Rosistilla ulvae: one gene and its partner. The protein of the gene in region 1 interacts with the protein of each later gene in a pairwise test. Links are inferred from orthologs where the notes say so. Each region holds a gene or a part of one and is shown on either strand. Other genes may lie near its edges. The genes, in order: EC9_RS03950 and def.

What was found.
Region 2: the proteins of EC9_RS03950 (region 1) and def interact in binary tests that used the Escherichia coli proteins (3 or more experiments, as listed by UniProt). The link is inferred for Rosistilla ulvae from one-to-one orthologs.

Annotation. Positions count from the first base shown.
Region 1 is NZ_CP036261.1:1,080,459-1,091,727, forward strand. Bases 3,399-6,359 are described here. They hold EC9_RS03950 (aspartate-semialdehyde dehydrogenase), read right to left. Parts: upstream 5,407-6,359; coding sequence 4,390-5,406; downstream 3,399-4,389. Other genes in these bases: truA (tRNA pseudouridine(38-40) synthase TruA), read right to left, coding at 3,582-4,361; EC9_RS03955 (formylglycine-generating enzyme family protein), read right to left, coding at 5,465-6,359. Also shown: EC9_RS03935 (PSD1 and planctomycete cytochrome C domain-containing protein), read right to left, coding at 1-1,152; EC9_RS03940 (outer membrane protein assembly factor BamB family protein), read right to left, coding at 1,526-3,067; more of EC9_RS03955, read right to left, coding at 6,360-6,628; EC9_RS03960 (carbon-nitrogen hydrolase family protein), read right to left, coding at 6,811-7,650; EC9_RS03965 (TAXI family TRAP transporter solute-binding subunit), read left to right, coding at 7,818-8,894; EC9_RS03970 (GtrA family protein), read right to left, coding at 9,245-9,664; EC9_RS03975 (class I SAM-dependent methyltransferase), read right to left, coding at 9,661-10,557; EC9_RS03980 (class I SAM-dependent methyltransferase), read right to left, coding at 10,616-11,269.
Region 2 is NZ_CP036261.1:4,067,220-4,078,410, reverse strand. What follows is about bases 5,270-8,152. They hold def (peptide deformylase), read right to left. Parts: upstream 7,062-8,152; coding sequence 6,477-7,061; downstream 5,270-6,476. Other genes in these bases: EC9_RS14340 (FAD:protein FMN transferase), read right to left, coding at 7,115-8,152; fmt (methionyl-tRNA formyltransferase), read right to left, coding at 5,516-6,484; EC9_RS14355 (3-keto-disaccharide hydrolase), read left to right, coding at 5,270-5,436. Also shown: EC9_RS14370 (DUF1598 domain-containing protein), read right to left, coding at 39-1,352; EC9_RS14365 (sigma 54-interacting transcriptional regulator), read left to right, coding at 1,679-3,634; EC9_RS14360 (Coa1/Tim21 domain-containing protein), read right to left, coding at 3,670-4,167; more of EC9_RS14355, read left to right, coding at 4,459-5,269; more of EC9_RS14340, read right to left, coding at 8,153-8,191; EC9_RS14335 (zinc ribbon domain-containing protein YjdM), read right to left, coding at 8,287-8,628; EC9_RS14330 (DUF1501 domain-containing protein), read right to left, coding at 8,788-10,197; EC9_RS14325 (PSD1 and planctomycete cytochrome C domain-containing protein), read right to left, coding at 10,257-11,191. UniProt on the Escherichia coli protein: Removes the formyl group from the N-terminal Met of newly synthesized proteins. Requires at least a dipeptide for an efficient rate of reaction. N-terminal L-methionine is a prerequisite for activity but the enzyme has broad specificity at other positions.

The DNA of each region.
Region 1 (11,269 bases):
TCCGTAAAGGGCATAATAATCCGCGGCGGATATGGGGTCGTACTTGTGATCGTGGCAGCGAGCGCAACCCACCGAGAGCCCCAGGAGAGAACGGCCCAGCGAATCGATCACATCGGCGAAGTCGAGATACTGATAGTCGGGCGACGCCTTGTATCCGTAACGTTTACCGATCGCGAGAAATCCCGTTGCGATCACGCGACTGGCGTATTCATCCGCCGGACCATGATGTGCGAGGATGTCGCCAGCGACCTGTTCGCGGATGAATTCATCAAACGGTTTGTCATGGTTAAAAGCATCGATTACCCAATCGCGATACTTGCCCGCCTCGCGGACTGGATAGTCGGCTCCATCCCCCGCGGTATCGGCATACCGAGCCACGTCGAGCCAGTGGCGTCCCCAACGCTCCCCATACGCCGGCGATTCAAGCAGTCGGTTTACAAGCGTATCGAACGCATCGGGAGATTCATCGCGCACGAAAGCGTCGATCTCGCTTGGTGTCGGTGGCAGTCCAGTTAGATCAAACGTCGCGCGGCGGATCAGGGTCCGGCGATCGGTGTCGGGCACGGGGGATAACCCGTTTTCTTTCATGCGAGCAAAGACAAACGCATCGATCTCAGTTCGCGACCAGTTGTCCGCCTTGTCTTGCGGTGGCTCGGGATTTGTCAGTGGCTGAAACGACCAGAACTTGCGAGCCGACTGCAGGTCCATTTTCACTGTCGCTTGCGAAACGGATTCACGTCGCGGATCAAACGCGCCCCGTTTTATCCACGCTTCGAGAACCGCGATCTCCTCCGCTGTCAGCTTTTTGGTGGGAGGCATTTCCAGATCGGGATCAGTGCATCGCACCGCCTGAATCAGCAGGCTGTCATCAGGCTGCCCCGCAACGATCGCTGCCCCGCGATCACCGCCTCGCATCCAGCCGTCGCGTGAATCGAGCCGCAGTCCGCCTTCCTCTTTTTTCGTCCCGTGGCACTCGATGCAATGCTGGACCAGCAGCGGCCGGACGTGTGTTTCGAAGAAGTCCTCGTCGCTCTCTGCGCGACTCACCGACGCGACGCCCAACAAGCAGGTCGTCAACGCAGCGATCCCCCATTGCCGCATGGCGAGACGCTGCCGAGCCTGCTCGATCACTTTGGTGAATGCACAGATCATGTTTGTTCTTCAGCAGTGTTTGGATCGCGAGTTCGATCGACTCGACACGCTGCCTGTGCCAAGCAGACCCGATTGCCTAGCACGCATCGACGGGCAACTAGCTTGCTTATGCAGAACCTGCCAGTTTGGATGCTCCCAAACAACCAGTGGGTAGGCAAATGGTACCCGTGCTGGATCGGTGTTTCAAGCAAATACGTTGGCGGGTGCCGATCGCCTGACTGAACTGCTCATCAAACGCTGCGCCACCAACGGCACGACGAATCGCGTCGCCGCGCGGCAGCGATGTCTTGCTAGTTGGCGTCAGTTCGCTGCAAAACGGGGCCGGGGAGGTTGTATCAACAAGCCATCGATGGAGCCTCAAGCTCGGCGGGAACTAAGGCTTCGCAATGCAATAGACCGCGTCTCCGGTGCGCAGAATTAACTGACCGTCGGCAATCGCGGGCGTGGTCATGCAAAGTTCGGTGCTGTCGAGTTCATTGGTCTGCAAGAGTTTGAATTCAGGGCCGGCGGCAATGGCCAGCGTTTTGCCAAACTCATTCAGACAGAAGATCTTTCCCTGATAAGCCCACGGCGATGATGTAAATGATCTGCCGCCGGGAATCCGTTTCTTTTCGTAGATCACTTCACCCGTGAGCGCATCATAAGAAGCCATCAGGCCCCGATCGTGCAGAACATACAACTGGTCGCCGTAGACGATGGTCGATGGGTTGTACGGCGCCGCCTTGGGCTGACACCACGCAATAAACTCATTGGACGTTGCCTCGCCACGAAGAGAAATATCGCCCGATGCGCCTGGACGAATCGCAAAGATGGGCCGCATGTCGTCATTGACGTAACCCGACGACACATACAGTAGCCCATGCGCCGCGTATGGCATCGCGATTGTGATACTCGAACATCCACTCAGCTCGTAAAGCAACTTGCCGTCCAAGTCATACGATCGAATCCGGCCGGTTCCAGGCGTGATGATCTCAGTCCGCAATTCGTTCCTCCAGATGAAAGGTGTGGACCAGTTGCTCTTTTCGTCGCGTTCGACTCGCCACACTTGCTCTCCCGTCTTTGCGTCGATCGCTGCCAAGTACGACGCATCTTCATTATCGCTTATCAGATACAGGCGTCCTTCGTGCAGCACGGGAGAAGCGGCGGTACCCCAATCGTAGCGAGTTTTGCACGGTGGCAGTTTCTTCTGCCAAACCAAATCACCGTCGACGCTCAGGCAGTACAGCCCAACATCGCCAAATAACACGTAGAGGTGTTCGCCATCACTGACTGGCGTTTCCGATGCGTAACTGTTCTTGATATGACGCGACGTTGCGGGTTTTCCCTGGTGAAGCGTTTTCTCCCATAATGGCTTTCCGGATTTCCGATCCAAACAGATCGCCTTCCATGCATGCGGCACGTCAGCTGGCTTCTCGCGATTACCGCCGAAGTAGAGCCCCGGTTTCGCATCCTCCGGCTTACCTGTGTTTCGAGTCACTGTGGTCAAAAACAGACGCTCACCAACCACGATTGGCGATGACCAACCGCGACCGGCAATCGGCGTTTTCCAAACGACATTTTCGCTTTCGCTCCATCGATCCGGTAGCTCCATCGCTTCGGAGACGCCTCGCGATTCGGGGCCACGAAACTGCGGCCAGTCCTCGGCCGACAGACGCGTGGAACCGCAAAGGATCAGAGCCGCCATCGAGAGGAAAAAAAGATCGAGCCTGGTTTGGCGGAACATAGAGTCATACCTTGGGTGGACTGAGAACGTGGTTGGGTGCGCCATGATATTCCAGCGGGTGCAGGGCTGCCAACTTGGGCTGTCCCCAAATCCTATTATTACAAGGTCACCAACGACCGGTACGCCCCTCTGCATGAACCTGGATAATAACGAGGCTTTATGGTGATCACCAAGTGCAAACAAATTCGACAACCGACGCTGCTGATTGTACTGGCGACAATCTGACAGCACCAACCGCGTGCGCAGCCGAAAGTTTTCATTCTTGCCGGGCAGTCGAACATGCAGGGGCATGCAAAGGTAAGCAGGTTCGACGCCATACGGCTGAACCCGGCGACAGCACCGCTACTGCAACAGTTGCGCAACCCGGACCGATCGCCGCGGGGCTGCGAAAAGGCCTGGATCATATCGATCGATCAATCGCCGGGAAGTCTATCACTGCCCGGCGGTATGCGTATCATCGAAAGCAGGCACTGCGTGCTGGAAATCCAAAGAAGGGGCGACACAAAACGATTGCGAATTGGAGCGGTAAGTAAGGGGGGCACCCAACGGATACTAGCCGTACGTCCACCGCGCGAATACAGACCCGATCGACGAGTTGTTTTCCAAGGTGGTTCCGTGAGCTTGCCCTTCGAACCTGTGTGGGCTGAACTTGTTGCGACATGTGTTTTCGAATCGATGCAGTGACGGCCTGTCGACTTCAATGCGTCTACGTTCGCGTTGCCAAGGGTTGGACGTCGTAGTCGACTCGCAGCAGGAACAGGGCGTGCGACGGGGCGGTGGGGCCGGCTTGGTTGCGGTCGCGGCCGGCGATCAGTTCCTCGATCCAGGCGGGCGGATGTTTGCCGCGGCCGACTTCCACAAGGCTGCCGACGATGTTCCGGACCATGTTGTAGAGGAACCCGTTTGCTTCGACTTCGACGATCAATTGCCCCTGCCCTGCCCTCCCCTGCCCTGTTGTCAGCGCCAGGTCGTGGATCGTGCGGACCGTCGTTTTTCGCTCGCTGCCGGTCGCTTGGAAGCAGGCGAAATCTTGGGTGCCGACGATCAAAGCGGCTGCTTGCCGCATCGCTTCGACGTCCAGTTGGACGTGGTGGTGCCAGAAGTAGCGGAAGTCGAAGGCATCGCGGACGCCACCGATCTGCATTTGATAACGGTAGCGTTTGCCGACAGCATCGCGCAAGGCGTGGAAGTCGACCGGCATCTCTTCGCAGCGATAGACGGTGATGTCGTCGGGGATCTTCGTGTTGATCGCGCGACCCAACGCGGCGTCGCTGGATCGCCAGGCGTCGGTGGTGAGACTTGCGACTTGAGCGATCGCGTGGACGCCCGAATCGGTCCGTCCGCTGCCGGTGATCGAGACGCGCTCACCGGTCAATTCGGCGAACGCGCGTTGCAGTTCGCCTTGGATTGTCGGCAGGTCCGCTTGGACCTGCCAGCCTGCGTAGCGGAAGCCATCGTAGCCGATGGTCAAACGAAAAGTTCTCAACACGTCAGGCCTGGCTTCCGCAAAATGATCAGGCGACCGAAGCCATCTTCTTGGCCAACAGTTCGGCGATCTGAACGGCGTTGGTCGCGGCTCCCTTGCGGAGATTGTCGCTGACGCACCAGAACGCGATCCCGTTGGGGCTGCTGAGGTCCTTGCGAACACGGCCGACAAAAACGTCGTCCTTGCCAGCGCTGTCGACAGGCATCGGGTATTGTCGTCCGGCCAGATCGTCGATCAAAGTCACGCCGTCGGCATTGGCGAACAGCTCGCGGGCTTGTTCGACGGTCAGCGGTTTTTCGGTCTCGACCAGGATCGATTCGCTGTGGCCGATCGCAACCGGAACGCGAACGCAGGTCGGGCAGACGTCGATCGAATCGTCGCCGAAGATCTTGCGGGTCTCGTAGACCATCTTCATCTCTTCGGAGGTGTAACCCTCGTGCTTTTCCGATCCGATCTGAGGGATCAGGTTAAAAGCGATCGGGTATTGGAACGTCTTGGCTGCGGGAGCGGAGCCGTCGAGAGAGCCGCGGGTCGAGTGCAGCAGTTCCGCTTCGCCCGCCAATCCAGCACCGCTGGTCGCTTGGTAGGTGCTGACGACGACGCGCTTGATGCGTGCCGCGTTGTGCAGCGGAGCCAAGGCGACGACCATCTGCGTGGTCGAGCAGTTGGGGCTAGCGATGATTCCTTGGTGGTTGTCGATCGCCGACGCGTTGACTTCGGGAATGATCAACGGCACCTTGGGGTCCATCCGCCAATATCCGCTCTCGTCGACCACGATCGCGCCACGCTCGACAGCCCACGGCGCGAACTCGGCCGATACTTCGTCGGGCGTGCTGGCGATCACGACGTCGACGCCGTCGAACGCGCTCGGTTCCATCAATTCAACGGTAATCTGTTGATCGCCAAATGTGACGACTTGGCCGGCCGATCGCGCCGATGCCAACAATCGCAAGCGTCCGTGTGGCAGCTTGCGTTGCAAAATTTGGTCTAGCACGATCCGACCCACGGCGCCGGTCGCGCCGACGACGGCCAAGGTATCAATCACTTTTGCGTCTCACTTTTTCCAGATTGTTGAGTTCTTAATCTATCGGTTCTCGGACGATCTATTCGCGAACCGCTTTGGCTGCTTCGGCCAAATCGGGGTCGGCCAGTCCCAGCACGCCGCGGCCTTCTTCGATACGAGACATCACGTCGAATTCGATGTCTTCGGAATCGATCTCCCAGAACTTGTTCATCGCTTCGTCGGACAGCGGTTTCCACGATCGGAACAAACGCATGCCGACGCCGCGCGATGGATCGCTGGTGAACCACCATGGGCTCAGCGGAATGTTCGGGTCATCCATTTTCCAATCTTCGTCGACGCTGTATAGACGGGAAGCACAGCGGACGTCTTCGGGCTCCATCTCCCAGCTGCCGCCGCGGACCACGCGTGGGTCGGCGGTTTCGATCGACTTGATCGCTTCGGACGCCTTCACGGTTTTGCCTTCAAAAACCTTGTAGCCGTCTTCCAGGTAGGCGTCGATCGTCCATTCGGCCACGTTGCCCAGCATGTCGTTGAGGCCAAAAGCGTTCGGCTTTTTCAGTCCAACCTTCGACGGGCCATCGGGAGAATTGTCGGCGTACCAAGCGTATTGGTCGATCTCGTCAGCCGATTCGCCCCAGCTGTAAGCGGTGGTGCTGCCGGCGCGAGCCGCCCATTCCCATTCCGCTTCGGTCGGAATGCGGTACTGGGTGTCGGTCATCTTCGACAGCCACTTGGTGAATTGCTTGGCTGCGAATTGGGTCATCGTGACAGCCGGCAGGTCGTCGTCGTCGCCAAATTCAAACGTGTAGCTGGGTTCGTACAGTTCGGTCGGCGTGGTGACCGCGTCGACTTTGTTTTCTGGAGTGACCTTCCGCATGTCGCGGAAAACAAACTCCTTGAATGTCTTGTACATTCCCATGAACTCTTTGTATTCCATCCAGCGGACCTCGGTCTTGCAGACCCACATCGGATCGACATTGACCATGATCTGCGGGCTTTCGTCCTCTTTGTGCCCTGCTTCGCTGGCTGGGCTGCCCATTTTGTAGCTCCCCGCAGGGACCGGGATCATTTCGAAGCTGATCTCGGTGCCGGGGATCGTCTCGGTGTAAGGGACCATAAAGCCCCCTTCGACTGCGACAAACGGCCCCTTGTCGGGCTGGGTTGTCGAGAAGCCTTTGATTTTTGCACTGTCATCGGCTGCGATGGCGACGCAGCTTGTCAACGCAAACAAGCACAGGGACAAAGATCGAGCGTACAGGTTCATATGTAAGTCGTTTCTGCGGGACGAAGATTCGTGAAGCACGGAGTTGCTTTGCATTGTAGTCAAAGGGGGGCAATTTGGCGATTGTTACCAGCTCAATTCCGGCTCCTCGCCACTCGCCGCGACCACAAAAAATGCGTGTTCTGCACAGAGTGACCGCTCGGCTACTTCTTTTCGCCGATGATGGTGTACCGTTCGGGTTGTCGGTCGGCGAATCGGTCGATCACATGTTTCCCGGGAGTCCGGACGATCTGCTTGTTCCGAGCGATCGAAAGGTCGATGTCCGCGGTCAGGATCAATTCTTTGTCGCTGTCGGTTTCGGCGACCATCACGCCGTCGGGACCCGCGATCGAACTCATCCCACAGAACTCGAACGTCCGCTCGGTCCCCACGCGATTGGCGGCGATGAAGTAGAGGTGGTTCTCCATGCTGCGAGCCGGGGGCACGATCTCGGCGGTCCGCCGCGCGGCGACGGGCCAGTTGGTCGACAGCGCGATCACGTCGGCGCCGTGCAGTCCCAGGACTCGCGCGGTCTCGGGGAACGAACTGTCGTAACAAATGGCCATTCCGACACGGATCTCTCCCGCCGATTGGATGCTGAACTCGCGATCGCCCGGATCGAGGAACCGATCGACGCCAACGCCCGGCAGGTGAATCTTGCGGTAACTGCCGACGACACCGCTGCGGTTGATCATGGCTTGCGAATTGAAAAGCTTATCGCCTTCGATTTCCAGGAATCCGATGATCACGTGCAGGTCGGAATCGCCACAGGCGGCGGCAAACGAATCGAACAGCGGGTCGTCGATCGACAGGCCCAGCGGCAAGGCTTCTTCGCGACTTTCGAAGCAGTAGCCGGTCAGTGCACACTCGGGGAAGACGGCCAGATCGACTCCATCGGCTTTGACCGTCGCGATCTTGGCGAGGATCTGTTGGGCGTTGTGGTCGATGTCGGCAAACGCGACATCCATCTGAACCGCTGCGACGCGTTTTGTTTGTTGGTTCATCGTAAGTTGGACCTGTTTGAAAGTTTGGTGACCCGCCCGATTCGGGCCGGCGGGCCCCGCTTCTAGCCTCGCCCAAGGGGGCGTGTTAATATACAGGAGATTCAAATGAATTCCCGCCCCAACTGGGATTTCTCCATCCCTCGAACACTCTTGAAGGTCGATTCCCGATGGCTCTAATGCTCCAAATTTCGCAACATCGTGCGCTTGTCGCTTCGCTGGTTTTGTCCGCCCTGCTGCTGGGCTGTAAGAAGAGCGACAGCACCGGCGATGGCGGTGCCACCGGTGGACGTCAGTTCTTGAGCATGGGTACCGCTCCGGTCGGCGGTGCCTTTCCCGTCGTCGGCGGCGCGATCGCTGAGGTCTTAAACGAACACAAGGGGACCGTCGATTGGAAGGTCCAAGCCAAAGGGACCAAGGGCTCGCAAGAAAACATCCGCCGTCTGCAGCAAGAGGAATTGGAGCTAGCGCTTTCCAACGCTGCGATTTCCTATTTCGCCGCGCGTGGCGAAGCGGGCTGGGACAAGGTCTACGACATTCGTGCGATCGCGACGCTGGCACCCAACGTGGCTCTGTTCATCGCGCGAGCCGATTCGGGGATCCAATCGATCGCCGATCTCAAAGGCAAACGCGTGATCACCGGGCCTGCCGGTGCCGGATTCCAACAGTTTGTCGAACCGATCCTGGCCGAACATGGTGTCGCTTGGGATGAGATCACTTCGCTGAATGCGACGCAAAGTGGAGCTGTCGATCAATTGGGCGACGGCGCCGCCGACGCTGCTTTCTTGGGCGGAGCGGTTCCAACCGGATCGATCACTCAAGCTGCCAGCACGTTCGACGTGACTTACATTCCGTTCGACGAATCGGTTCGTCAAAAGCTGATCGAGAAGTACGCTTTCTTCCACCCCGCGACGATTCCCGGCGGGACCTACAAAGGACTCGACGACGATTTCTTGGGACTGAACGTCGGTTCGATGCACTTGATCACCGCGGCATCGCAGAGCGACGAATTGATCTATGAAGTCACCAAATCGATCTGGGAAAACCGTGCGGAGATCGCAGGAAAACACCCTGCGGGCAAAGCGATCAACGAGAAGAACGTCGCTCGTAACACCGGGATCGAATATCACCCCGGTGCCATCAAGTTCTACGAAGAGGTAGGCGTGTTGGAAGCGGCGGAGAAGCCAGCCGCTGAAGAAGCGCCCGCAGCAGACGCGCCAGCCGAAGCCGCCGCAGCGGCTGAGTAATCGGCGAGGTCAGATGTTCTCGTAGTGGATCTTGTTAAAAGATCCTTCGAGGACTTTCAATTATCCCGCAGGGATCGAAGCAATTAGCCGTAGGTAAGCGTAACGCCACCTGCGGTTTTTGCGTTATTCATGTCGTTGACCGCCGAAGGTGGTCACAAAATCTGATGCGGGCGTGCTGCGAGCCCCTTCAGGGGGGGATTGATTGAAATTTCTCGTTTACCGGTGGTGTTCGCGTTCGCTCCACCACCGGCTAATTGCTGCAACGCTTACGGCGAGGTCGACACTTCTGACGCGGATCGATTGCACGATTCAATAACCGCTTGTGCGAAAGGATCTTTTGACAAGATCCTCTACGGGCTGGCGGTACTTGGGCGGCCGAAGACGAATCGGTTGTAGAAAAGGAACTTCGCTGCAAAGCCTGCGATCAAGACCGTTGCGGTGGCGATCAGGTAGTGGATTTCCAGGAGGCTGTGCAGTCCTAAAAACGCCGCGTATTCGAGTCCGCGAAAGCAGATCGTGGCGGTCAGGAAGGAAGCGAGTTGCGTGGCGATCGGCTGGCCGCTGGCTTGGAAAACGAACCAGCGACAGCAGGCGAAGTTGACGAACAAAATGATCACCAACGCGGCGGCAAACGCAAGTTCGGCGGGCCATGCCGCGTATTGAGTCAGTCCATGAGTGATCGCGAGGTTGCCGACGAAGCTGACGCCGCTGATCAGCATAAAACGGATCGCGCGGCCTACCGGGGCTGCTTGGTCGCTTCGCCGCTTCATGCCGAAGGAGTCTGTGAATTCGGAAGCGTCGATTGAGCGTCGCACGGCTTTTGACCGGCCACGATCACATTCCAGGTGAGAGGTGTTAACAGACGTCCGGCGACCGCTTCGATACCGCGATCCAGGCCGCAGGCGATCCGCGACGCGGGAGCGGTCAGCCACGATGGCTTCATTGGGACTTCGGCAAACGGTGTCGACATCAGGCCTTGAGACCGCAGGCGAAGTGATGTCAGCCCGGCGGAGGCGAAACAGCTCTCCATCTCTTGGCCTGTCAGTTCCAGTTGCTCGTCGGAGTAGCTGGCGTCGCACTGTTTTCGCAACCGGCGAGCGAGTCCGACGATCGGGTTGCTCGGTTGCGGTTCGTTGACGACCAACCATCCACCAGGTGCCAGCAGCGACACGAGGTTCTGGACGACTTCGTCCATCTGATCCATGTGATGCAGGACACCGATCATGAAGATGATGTCAAACGGTTCGTCGGTCTTCAGATCGCGAGCGTTTGTTGTGGCGAAGGTCGCTCGATCGGTTTGGCGTTCGCTGCGGGCCAGGTCGATCAGCATCTCGGAGTAATCGATACCCAGGTAGCAGGCGTAGTCGGCGGGTAGGTAATCGACCGAATATCCGGCACCGCAGCCGACTTCCAGGATGCGTTTGCCTTGCAGTGAGGACTGCGGAAGAGCTCGCATGGTCTGCAGCAGTCGTAGGCGGCGGGCGGGGCGAACCGAGGGGGAGCGATCTTTAGCCGCGTATTTTTCTGCAATCGTGTCGAACAGCTCGCGGTCGCGCGATTCCAGGCTCGTCTCGCTTTCCCGCGAACGATCGCTTTCCGCAGCTGTGGCTGGAACGATTGGCAACGGGTTGGCAAAGGTATCGTTGTTGGTGATCGTTGACATGTCGTGGGCTTTGTCGTTTTGTCGTTTGATGTTGGACGCGTCGATTGCCGTTCTTGGTTCAGTCGACGCGTTTCGCGACCAGGACAGCCGACTGGCCGATCGGCGGTCCAACGATCCGATCGATGCGTTGCATCCAAGGCATCGCCTTGCGAATCATTGTCAATTGCCAGGGACTGAAGGTCCGCGAGAGGTTCGACTGACGCTTTTGCACGCGACTCTTGAACCAGTAGGGAAGGACGCCGAAGCTGTTCATCCAGCGGACGCTCAACGGTTCCCAGCCGGCTTGTTTCGCTTTGTCGCGAAGTTCCTGCAGGGCGTAGCGGCGGAAGTGTCCCGACGCGGTGTCGACGCTTCCATAAAGCCACTTCACGGCGGGGACTTTGATCAACAGGTGCGCTTCGGGCTGGGCGATACCGTGGAATCGGCGAAGCAGTTGCACGTCGTCTTCGATGTGTTCGAGAACATCCAGGCAGACGATTGTGTCGATTTTACGATCGGTGATCGATGTGAAGTCGGAATCGAGGTCCAGCTGGATCGGTTCGACCGACGGTTTGTCGGCAAAACGGCGGCGCAATTCCTGGACGTTTTGCGGACTCAGGTCGGCGGCCAGCACGTATTGGGCCTGTTCGGCGAGCAGCGCGGTGCCATTGCCGATCCCGCAGCCGGCGTCCAAGACGCGGTTGCCGATCCATGGACGCAGCAGGTCGATCGA
Region 2 (11,191 bases), 3.0 Mb from region 1 along the record:
TTTTTTGTGCGCGGTCGATTGCTGATCGATTCTTAAGATCAGCCGTTCCACCACCACGATGCATCAGCTTTTGCCGCCGATTTGCCGTGGATCGAACCAAGCGTTTCGTCTGAGGTTTGGCGTTCAATGATTTCAAACGCGTTGATGTCGACACCGCCGGAGGTTGTCACAATCCAGCCCTTGCGACCTCGCAAGAAGCTGCATTCGGGCGAAATCGCGGCCGGGGCGGTGTAGACCGAAACGGGCACTTGGGTGCCACGCCCCATCAAGAGATCGAGATTGACGCCAGCGGTTTCGTCCAGACGTTCTTGAACGATCAGAGTCGCAATGACACTCAGATCGATCATGTTCCGCAATTGACCGAAGACCGGGAACTGTTGGCTCAATTCGCCGTAGTTCTCTGTCATCAGATCGGCCCAACGTTGAGCCTTCGGATCGGCTTTGGCGTTGCCGACAACTTGACCGTCGGCACCGATCAGATCGTTTTCGGTCATGGTTTTCACGCCACGACCCGACAGCTGCCAGGAGAGTTTGTCTTGGGAGTGAGTCAACGCACTGTAATCGCAAGCCATCCACCAACGCGGGTTGGCGTTGCTTTGCGTCAACGAACCACGGGCCATTTCCAAGTAGCTTGGTAGAGCGGCGAGGCGGGAGGGTTCCAACCCCATCGCGATCCGTTTCATTTGATAGTCGGCAGCGACCAGAATACGGGCGTAATGGCTGTCGGTGGGGACGCCGGTCAATTTAACCATCTGCGGGCCAAACGCCTGCTTCATTTGAGGTTCCAGCGACTTGGGGTTCTGCCCGTTTCGCAGATGCACCTTGGACAGCAAGCGATTCAAGCGTTGATGTCCCTCGGCGGTTGGTTCGATCGAGCAACTGATTCCGCCGCGTCGTGCGGATTCAACGCTTTGCATCGCCGTTACCAAGTCGTCGATCAACATCATCGGTTGACCACTGATCGCACCGACAACGGCCGCATCGTCGCGAACGATCCACGGTTCGGCGGGGCCAGCGATCACGATGTCGTTCTGCTCGGGGTAGGCGAAAACGTATTGCACGCGTTGTAGCCCGGCCAGGTAACGGATCTCTTCGGGCAGATCGTCTCCGGTTTCCAGCGCCGTGGCGATCGCCTGCTGCAAACCTTTCAGCGAGATCATCCGCATCGCTGCTGGCTTGGCGAGTTCTCCCGCTCCACCTTTAACACGAACGCGAACGGCTTGAAGCGACTGCTGTTGTTCCGCTGGGGTCGCCGCACGAACCACGCCTCCAGCATCGACCATCACACCACCCACGGAATTCTGACGAAGGCCGGTCTGTCCGGCGAACGATGGTGCTGCGATTAGGATCATGCTGGCTATGCAGATTGCATGTCGAACACGAACCTGCAAACCTTGTGGACATTTCATCAAACGAACTCCCAACGCTGACGCGTCGATACCAAGTGGGTAGAATCTCTCTTTAGACAAGCGGCGTAGACGCCGTTTCAATTGTAGGTCAAAAAGCTCCCCGCAGGGAACGATTGACTCGCGTTCGCCGTCTGCATGTAAAATAGTCACAAAACAGCCCTAACACAACATTTTTGCCCGCGGGTTATCTCTTGTCTGAGGCCATTCATTCTGAAGAAACCGCACCACCGGCCTATCTGGTAATTCGGGAGGGGAGCCGATGGACCGATGTGTTCAGTCTGGTGCCGGGCCGAAGGACGACGATCGGACGCTCTTCGGGCAGCCATATCGTGATCCGTCACGAACGGTGCAGCCGCCAGCATGCCGAGCTTTTTGCCGAGCAAGGGGATTGGATTGTCCGCGACAATGCCAGTCGCAACGGGACCCGTATCGAGGCGCAACCGGTTCATGGCGATCAAATCATTCGGGCGGGACAAACACTAGAAATCGCTGGCTGCCAGATGGTCTTTGTCCATGACATTGCCGATGCGTTTGAATGTGAATCACCAACGGTTGGCGGCGGCACGCCCGAAGGAAGTGGGGTGCTGGAGGAGCAGCAGACGGTCGAAGGGATCGACGCCGGAGAAATCACGCATCGCCAGCGGAAGAGTCCGTTCTTGGAACAACGGCTTCGCAAAACCAAGGCTTCCGAAAGTGCTGGGGCGGCGCAAAAGTTGTTCCAGTTCGCGTTTGAACTTTCACGTTGCGAGACGATCGACGCCGCGGCGGAATCGGCCCTCGATACTTTGATCCGGCACACCGGTGTCGCCACCGGCGCGGTGATGCGGTTGTCCGACGCGGCAAAACCCGAATCGAACGATCCCAACGATCTCGTCCTGATCGCGACGCGGCAACGGCTGCATCGCAGCTACCATCGCGTTCCCGATTTTGTCGCTGAAACGGTCCTTCGCGACGGCGAAGCGGTGTTGGCTCGCAATATCCGCGACGATGCGGCCCTTGCCAGTCCCGACAGTCGAGGGGAGATCAGCACCACCAGCACCGTTTGCGCACCGATCCGAATCGAAAAACAGTCGATCGGTCTACTGCATCTTTATTCCTCCGACGACGAACCCTCCCTGGAACCGGAGCATTTGGAGTTCGCATTGGCGGTCGCCGAAAATTTGGGACTTGCGTTTCAAAATCTCCTTCGCCAGGCCAAGCTGGCGACGCGGTTGGACCGCAGTCGCCAGAAAGTCGATCAGTTGCGGGAACAGTTGGAGAAACAAACGAAGATCGTCGGCGACAGTCCCGAGATCCGCGCGATCAGCGAAGCGATCCGTCGCGCGGCGCCGACATCGGCAACGGTTCTGATCCGTGGCGAAAGTGGCGTCGGTAAAGAACTTGTCGCACAATCACTGCACGATCAGAGCACGCGCAGCGAGGGACCGTTTTTGTGTTTGAACTGCGCGGCCCTCTCGCCATCGCTGTTGGAAAGCGAGTTGTTTGGTCACGAAAAAGGGGCCTTCACCGGTGCCACCGATCGCAAGTTGGGCAAGTTTGAAGCGGCCGATGGTGGCACGTTGATGCTGGATGAAATCGGTGAGATGAGTCCCGAGATCCAAGCGAAGTTCCTTCGCGTGCTGGAAGGGCACGCCTTTGAACGCGTCGGCGGCAACCGCTCGATTCGCGCCGACGTGCGGGTCGTTTCGGCAACCAATCGAGACCTCGAACTCGAGGTCCGCGAGGGGCGGTTCCGCGCCGATCTCTATTTTCGACTGCACGTATTGGAGATCGTGATCCCGCCGCTTCGCCAGCGTGGACGCGATATCCTGCGGTTGGCCAATCACTTCTTGAAGCTCTACTGCCGTCAGATGGGGCGTAAGATCGAAGGCTTTACCGCCGCCGCGGAAAAGCGATTGATGAAATACCCTTGGCCGGGGAACATCCGCGAACTGAAAAACGTGATCGAGCGAGCTGTCGTCTTGACGACGAAGACATCGATCGATGCCGATGATCTGGTTTTATCAAATGTTCATGTCGCCGGATCGTCGACCGACGTAGGCAACGACGAGGTCGGCTTCGAAGAACAATCTCTGTTGGACGTCGAACGCCATCATATTCTGCAAACCCTGCGGGCAACCGCTGGCAATAAGAGCAAAGCGGCTTCGATTTTAGGGATCGAGCGGTCGACGCTCGATCGAAAGTTGAAACGCTACGATCTTGGGCCGCGCGACTGGATCGAATAGGTCCGGCGGCGGGAGATCGATGCGAGACGAGCTTCTTATGCTTGCGGTACCAGATCACCGCTGTCGATCTGCAGTTCGCCTGTGTCGATTTCCAGTTCACCGCTGTCGATGTCAAATTCCATCGGAATCCGATCGTCTTGCTCTTGCAGATCGATCTCCGTTCCATCCTCCAAAATCAACGTCCGCAATTCCAGCCCGGCTGGCCCCGTGGCAACGACGACCTTGCCTGAACCGGCGGTCCCTTCGACGGAGAAGACGAGTTGCTGTGGCCCTCCCTGATCGGCGAGTTCCCCGGTGCTTTGAAAGTCGATTTCGGCCGATGTCACGTCTCCAAGATTCTGTTGGACGATCCGGTTTCCCTTGATCGTTTCGACCGAATCGCCATACGCCATCCAGGTCAACGCGACAGCTCCCAAACAACCACAGCAGATGATTCCCAGTCCGATCAGGACCACGGCGATAACGATCTTGATCGCTTTGTTTGACTTCGGTGGATTGGGAATGGGGGCGTCATCCGGCGAGTAGGTTGACATGGGTTTGCGTTCCTTCGTATTGATTTTGTGGTAGCGTCGCCGATGCGGTGCAGCTTGATCGGTGGCGCGTGCGGAGTGGTGCTGGCACCATTGCGAAGATTATGGGACATCGGTCGTCGCTGATCAATGCGACGACGATTTGAGTCCGCGAGGAACGAATCGGTTCGCAACGAAAAATGGCCCGGCCATCAGCCCTCGATTGGAATGTTGTGATCAAAATGTTTCCCTTCGCGAGGGACGATGGTAAGCTAGCCGACTGAACAAACACCTCCCCCCGAAATAGAGAACCCAATGAAACGAATCTTTGCATTGACCCTGAGTGTAGCGCTGATGAACGTTGGCCTGATGGCCGACGATGTCGATTTGAAAGATACCTACTTGGATCCCGCCACGGCGCCGATCGATTACCAAATCCAAGGGGAATACGAGGGGACAGCCGGTCCCGACTCGCTCAAGTTTGGCGTCCAAGTGATCGCTTTGGGGGACGGCAAGTTCCGCCTGATCAGCTACGGCGACGGACTGCCCAGCGCGGACGTCTCTCACAAAAACATCAAGACCGAGATCGATGGCGAGTTGCAAGGAGATGCGGCCGTATTTGCCAACGATCTGTTCAACGTGGAAATCTCCAACGGTGAACTGAAGGTCTCGACAGCGGCCGATGGAATCTTGCGCGGTACGCTCTCTAAGGTTCAACGCGAGAGCGACACGCTGGGGGCCAAGCCGCCCGCTGACGCATTGGTGTTGTTCGACGGATCCTCCGCTGGCGCCTTTGAAAACGGCAAGTTACAAGGCGATCTGCTGGCAGCGAATTGTTTCAGCAAGGAGAAATTCGGCGATCACACGCTGCATCTCGAGTTCCGCACGCCTTTTAAACCCAAGGCCCGTGGACAGGCTCGCGGTAACAGCGGCGTCTATATGCAGAGCCGTTATGAATTGCAGGTCCTCGATTCGTTTGGATTGGCGGGGAAGAACAACGAGTGCGGCGGCATCTACCAAATCGCCGAACCAAATGTCAACATGTGCTTTCCACCGTTGCAATGGCAGACCTACGACATCGATTTCACCGCTGCCCGCTACGATGACCAAGGGAACAAAACCAAGAACGCGCGTGCCACGATCCGTCACAACGGTGTCGTGATTCACGACGACCTGGAACTTCCTCACGGAACACCTGGCCGCCACCCCGAAGGGCCCGAGCCCGATGCCCTGTATCTGCAAGGTCACGGCAATCCCGTGGTCTATCGCAATATCTGGGTTGTGAAGAAATAGGCCGCTGTGCGAATCGACGTCGGGTGATAACTCGCGGGGCCAGCTTCGGTTGCCCGGCGAGTTGCGACGTTGATGTGGATTAGAGAATCGTTCCGGCGGGCAATTGGTTGCCGCGCATGAACTCATCCGCTGTCATCTCCCGCTTCCCGGCGGGGACCAACCGCAGGATCTCGACGCAGCCGTCCGCCGCCGCGATCAGTAGCCGACGAGCGTCGACGATCACTTGGCCCGGGGCGGCATCTTCTGGACGAGCGGTTTCGGTCGCAGCGATTTCGCGAATCACCAACCGTAGCGGTTGCTTCGCTCCGGTTTCGGCCAACGTAAACGCTTCGGGCCAGGGTTGCATCGCGCGGACATGGAAGTCGATCTCGCGAACCGTTTTTGTCCAATCGATCCGGCCGTCCGCTTTGGACAACCGTGGCGCCTTGGAAACCAAGGCTTTGGCCTGCGCCGCGCCGATCGGCGACTGGCCATCCCACGTTCGCAGGGTTTCGATCGCGTCGAGGGTCGATGCGACCCCCAGTTCGCTGAGCCGATGTTCCAATTCGCCCGCGGTCTCGGTCACCTGGATCGGCGTCGTTGCCGAAGCGATCACCGGCCCGCCGTCCAATCGCGGCGTCATGTGGATCACGGAGACCCCGGTCTCCGGATCACCGTTCCAGAGCGCCCATTGGACCGGTGCGGCTCCGCGATAGGCGGGCAGCAGCGAGCCGTGCAAATTGATGCCCCCCAGGGGAGCAGCTTCGAGCGCCGCGGAGCTTAAGATTTGGCCGTAATCGCAGACGACAAATAGATCCGCCTGTTGTGCCTGCAAGCGTTCGATCGCATCGTCGTCGTTGATGTTCGGCGGATCGTAAACCGATAGATCGTTTGCCGCGGCCCACTGTCGAACCGGACTTGGAGGTGCCGGTTTGCGGCTTTTGCTGATGATCTCCGGACGGGTGACGACCATCGCGATGGAATCGCCCGATTGGCGAATCGCTTCAAAGGCTGGTACAGCAAAGGGGCCGGTTCCCATCAAGACCATCGTCAACGGGCGATCAGGCATAACGCTGCTCCCACTCGTTGCGGCGTTGGATGATCGCTTCGTCGGTTTCGATCGACCCCGTCTGGCGTCCGCTGTCGCGAGCGATCTCGAATTCGGCCAATACCCCTTCGAGATCTCGCCGCGATTCATCGGTCATCCGATCGATGAACATCACGCCATCGAGATGGTCGTTTTCGTGCTGCAGGACGCGACCTAGGAAGTCATCGACGGTCCGTTCGATCGGATTGCCTTTGAGATCGAATGCGCTCAGCCGAATCTCTTTGGGGCGAGTTACATTTCCGAAGACGCCTGGCAGACTCAAGCACCCTTCCTCGGCTTGCCAAGATCCTTTGGGACGTTGGATGACCGGATTGATCAGAACCAATTCTTCGCCATCCCCCTTTTCGCCACTCGGATTGACGACAAACATTCGCAACGGGATGTCGACTTGGTTGGCGGCCAAGCCAACGCCTCGGGATGCGTACATCAGGTCGAACATTTCGTCCACCGCAGCCCGCAACGCCTTGTCCACTTTGCGGATCGGTTTGCTTTTGTAACGGAGCGTCGGATGGGGATAGGGAACAATTTCAAGTGGCATGGCAACTGGTGCGGGCAAAATGGCGGATCGGGCGGTAAGCCCCAATTATAGGATCAGTCCTGTTCGATCACAGGCGGCTTGCTCCAGTCGACAAAACGGCCGACCGGATGGGGCAGATACTTGCCATCGGCACGCTCTAGCATGAACGCATCCAGTCCCGCGTCGACCGCAACCTGCGGTCCCTCGGCCGGGCCCAGCACGTTCAGCGCGGTAGCCCAGCCATCGGCCAGCATGCAGCTGGATGCAACGACCGAGACCGACGCTAGGCTGTGAGTGACCGGGCGGCCGTTGCGAGGATCGATCGTGTGGGAGTAGCGTTTTCCGTCGATTTCGAAGAAGTTGCGGTAGTCGCCTGAGGTGGCGATCGCTTCATTCTCGATAGCGACCGGGAACAATAATATGGTCGTCAGTTCGTCGGGGCGTTCGACTCCCGCACGCCAAGGACGGCCGGGACCTTTGTCGCCGCAAGCGCGGATCTCACCCCCGATGTTCACGAACACGTTTTTGCATCCCAGGCCAACCAACAGGTCGAGGATGCGGTCGACGCCGTGTCCTTTTGCGATCGCCGATAGATCGACACGCAGCAGCGGTTTGTCTTTGCGAAGCGCTGGGGGATCGCTGCGAACGTGCAGCGATTGGTAGCCCGTCGATTGGGCGGCGGTGTCGATCGCTTCCTGGGACGGGAGTTCCTGTTTGTGATCGTGGGGGCCAAAGCTCCATAGGTTCACCAACGGACCGACGGTCACATCCAACGCGCCCCCCGATTTTTCAGAGATCTGCAGCGCGGCGGCGACGACCGACGCGGTCTCCGGCGAAACGTCGAACCATTCGAGGCTGGTCGAATCGTTGAACCGAGAGATCTCCGATGTGGAGATGTAGGTCGACATTTGATCGTTGACGCGGCGCAGTTCGCGATCGACCAACAGTTGCCAATCGGCGGCGAGATCGGCCGGAGGATCGGCGATTTTGACCTCGTACTGAGTCCCCATCGTCTTGCCCGCAACCTGCAAGATCTCGGCGGCGACCGGTTGCGATGGCTCTTGGGCGATGGGGCGTTCACATCCGACAAACAACAGCGCCGCTGCAAACAGCAGACGCAGGGAAACAATCGTATCGGAGCGTATCGTCATCAAACTACCGCTTTGTTCTATTTGGGTTTCCTGCCTCGATGCGTCCGCCGATCGGATTTGCGCCCTCGATCGACGGGGCGTCACCGTGAGGGGGACTAGGCTTTTTTGACGAATTCCGACTTCAGTTGCATCGCGCCGACGCCGTCGATTTTGCAATCGATGTCGTGATCGCCATCGACGATGCGAATGTTTTTGACCTTCGTGCCGACCTTGACGACCAACGACGTCCCTTTGACTTTCAGATCTTTGATCACGGTCACCGTGTCTCCCGATTGCAACGGGTTGCCGTTGGCATCGCGAATTCCCGGTTCCTGAGCCTCGTCGTCCGTTCCCGCGTTGGCTGTCCATTCGTGGGCGCACGATGGGCAGATCAGCAAAATGCCGTCTTCATAGGTGTATTCGGAATCGCACTGGGGACAGTTTGGTAGATCGCTCATCGTTGGGTATTGGGGCTTGTGGTAGGAACGTGTCGAGGGAACGTCGCGACCAGTTTAACCTTTGGTCTTCGAACGCAACACCGGCGGAGCCCCATCCGCAAGACAACACGAGGTGAGGAGACGGTGGAAGAGGGGGACGTAAGCGAGCCGTCGGCCTCATTAACTCGAAGCGATTAGATCCTCGACGACGTGTCCTTTGACATCGGTCAAACGCATGTCGCGGCCACCAAATCGGAAGGTCGATCGCGTGTGGTCGACTCCTAATAGATGCAGCATCGTGGCGTGAAGGTCATGTACCTCCATGCGGTTTTCGATCGCTTTATATCCAAATTCGTCGGTGGCTCCGTAGACGGTACCGGCTCGCACGCCGCCGCCAGCCATCCAGATCGTAAAGCCTTGCGGGTTGTGGTCGCGCCCGTTGCTCCCTTGGGCAAACGGAGTGCGTCCAAATTCCCCCGCCCAGACCACCAGCGTTTCATCCAACATGCCCCGCTGCCGTAGATCCTTCAACAGCGCAGCGATCGGTTGATCGACAGCGCGGGCGTTGTTTTCATGCCCCTCTTTTAATTTGCTGTGTTGATCCCAGCGGTCGGCACCAACGGACGGGCAGGTCAGTTCGATAAAGCGGACGCCTCGTTCGACCAGCCGCCGGGCAAGCAAGCACTGGGCGGCGTAGATCTTCGTCGGGCCGTACTTCGCATCGATGCCATACATCGATTGGATGGAGGCGGGTTCGTCGGCAAGCGACATCAATTCGGGAACCGCCATCTGCATTTGATAGGCGAGTTCATAATTCTGGATCGCTGACTCAAGACTATCGTGTTTGCCAAAATGTTCGACAGACATATCGTCCAAGCCGCGGACGAGGGCGAGCTTGCGGAGTTGGGCTTCAGCTGACTTCTCGGTCCGTTGGATATTGGCAACCGCGGAGCCCGACGGTTTGAAGACCGATCCTTGATAGCTGGCTGGCAGGAATCCGCTGCCAAAACAATCGAGCCCTCCCGGTGGAATCAATCCGCCGTTGATCACGATGAAACCGGGCAGGTTCTGGGATTCGCTGCCCAAACCATAATTCACCCACGCCCCCATGCTGGGACGCCCTTGCAAGCCACTGCCCGTATGCAAAAAGTAGTTTGCAAAGGTGTGTTCGGGAAACTCCGAGACCATCGACCGAACCACCGCGAGTTCATCGGCGCAGGTACCGACGTGCGGAAACAGTCCGCTTACCGGAAGCCCCGATTCACCGTAGTTCGTAAACTTCCAGGGACTATCAAGGACCTTCCCCGTGTTGTTGAACTGGGTCGGTTCGACTGCGAAGAACTCGCTCGGCTCCCTGCCATTAAACTTCGTCAACATCGGTTTGGGGTCGAAGGTGTCGACCTGCGATGGACCACCATCCATGTATAAGAAGATAATGTTCTTGGCGCGAGGTGGATGGTGCAGTCCATGCAACGCGTTCCCCAAAAGCGTTGGGCTGTTGGTGTCGACGGCTTCGCTGGTAAACGCGGGATCGGCCGTCAGTGCGGCCAGAGCGACCGCGCCGAAACCGCTGGCGGTACGTCGCAGCATTTCGCGACGCGATGTTGGATGCGGTTGATGTCGTTGGCATGGGAATCGAAAGGATGCGTTCATCGTAGGAAAATAAACTCCTTCGTGTTGATGATCGCGTGCGCCAGATCGGCCCAGCGGGAAATGTCGGTGAGCGTTTCGGCGGTTGTTGGCGAGCCGAGGAATTCCAGCGCTAATTGCAGTTCCCGTCCGGTCGGTTGGCGTGCGATCGCCGTTTGGTACATCCATCGGATCCGTTGTTCGGCGACGCTCGGATCGGCGGAGCTTGGAAAGCGTTCGATCGTCCGCTCGGCCCATCGCTGGGCTTGGGCGACGACCAACGGATCGTTCATCAGGATCAACGCTTGGGCGGGAACGTTGGAAACGTTGCGCCGTCCCATCGTGCTAAACGGGACGGGGGAATCGAAGGTGAGCATGAACGGCGACAGAAAGTTTCTGCGGACCGAAATGTAGATCGATCGCCGCCCCGCACCATCCAGCGGACCGTTGACGCCGGGGCGTCCACGGCCGTCCATGAATCCGGTTAAGTGAATCGGGATCGGTTCACCATACATTTGATCGTTCAAGCTTCCCGAAATGGTAAGCAGGGAATCGCGGATCGCTTCCCCTTCCAAGCGTTTGGGCCAGCGATGGTGCCACAGCAAATTTTTCGGGTCGGCGGCAACCGCCGCGGGATCGGCGAGAGCGGACATCTGATACGTTCTCGATAAAACGATATACCGGATCAGTTGTTTAATGCTGCGGCCGTCGGCTTGGAATCGTATGGCTAAATGATCCAACAGATCGGGATGTGTGGGCCGTTGTCCCAAGACGCCAAAGTCGTCGGTCGTGGGAACGATTCCTCGCCCCATCAAATGATGCCAGACGCGATTGACGATGACTCGCCAGGTGAGTGGATTGTTGGGATCGACGATCTGTTCAGCCAGTTCAAGTCGGCCACTCCCGCGGGCTATCGGAAGCGGTTGGTCTCCGGTGATCGCCGTCAGAAAGTGGC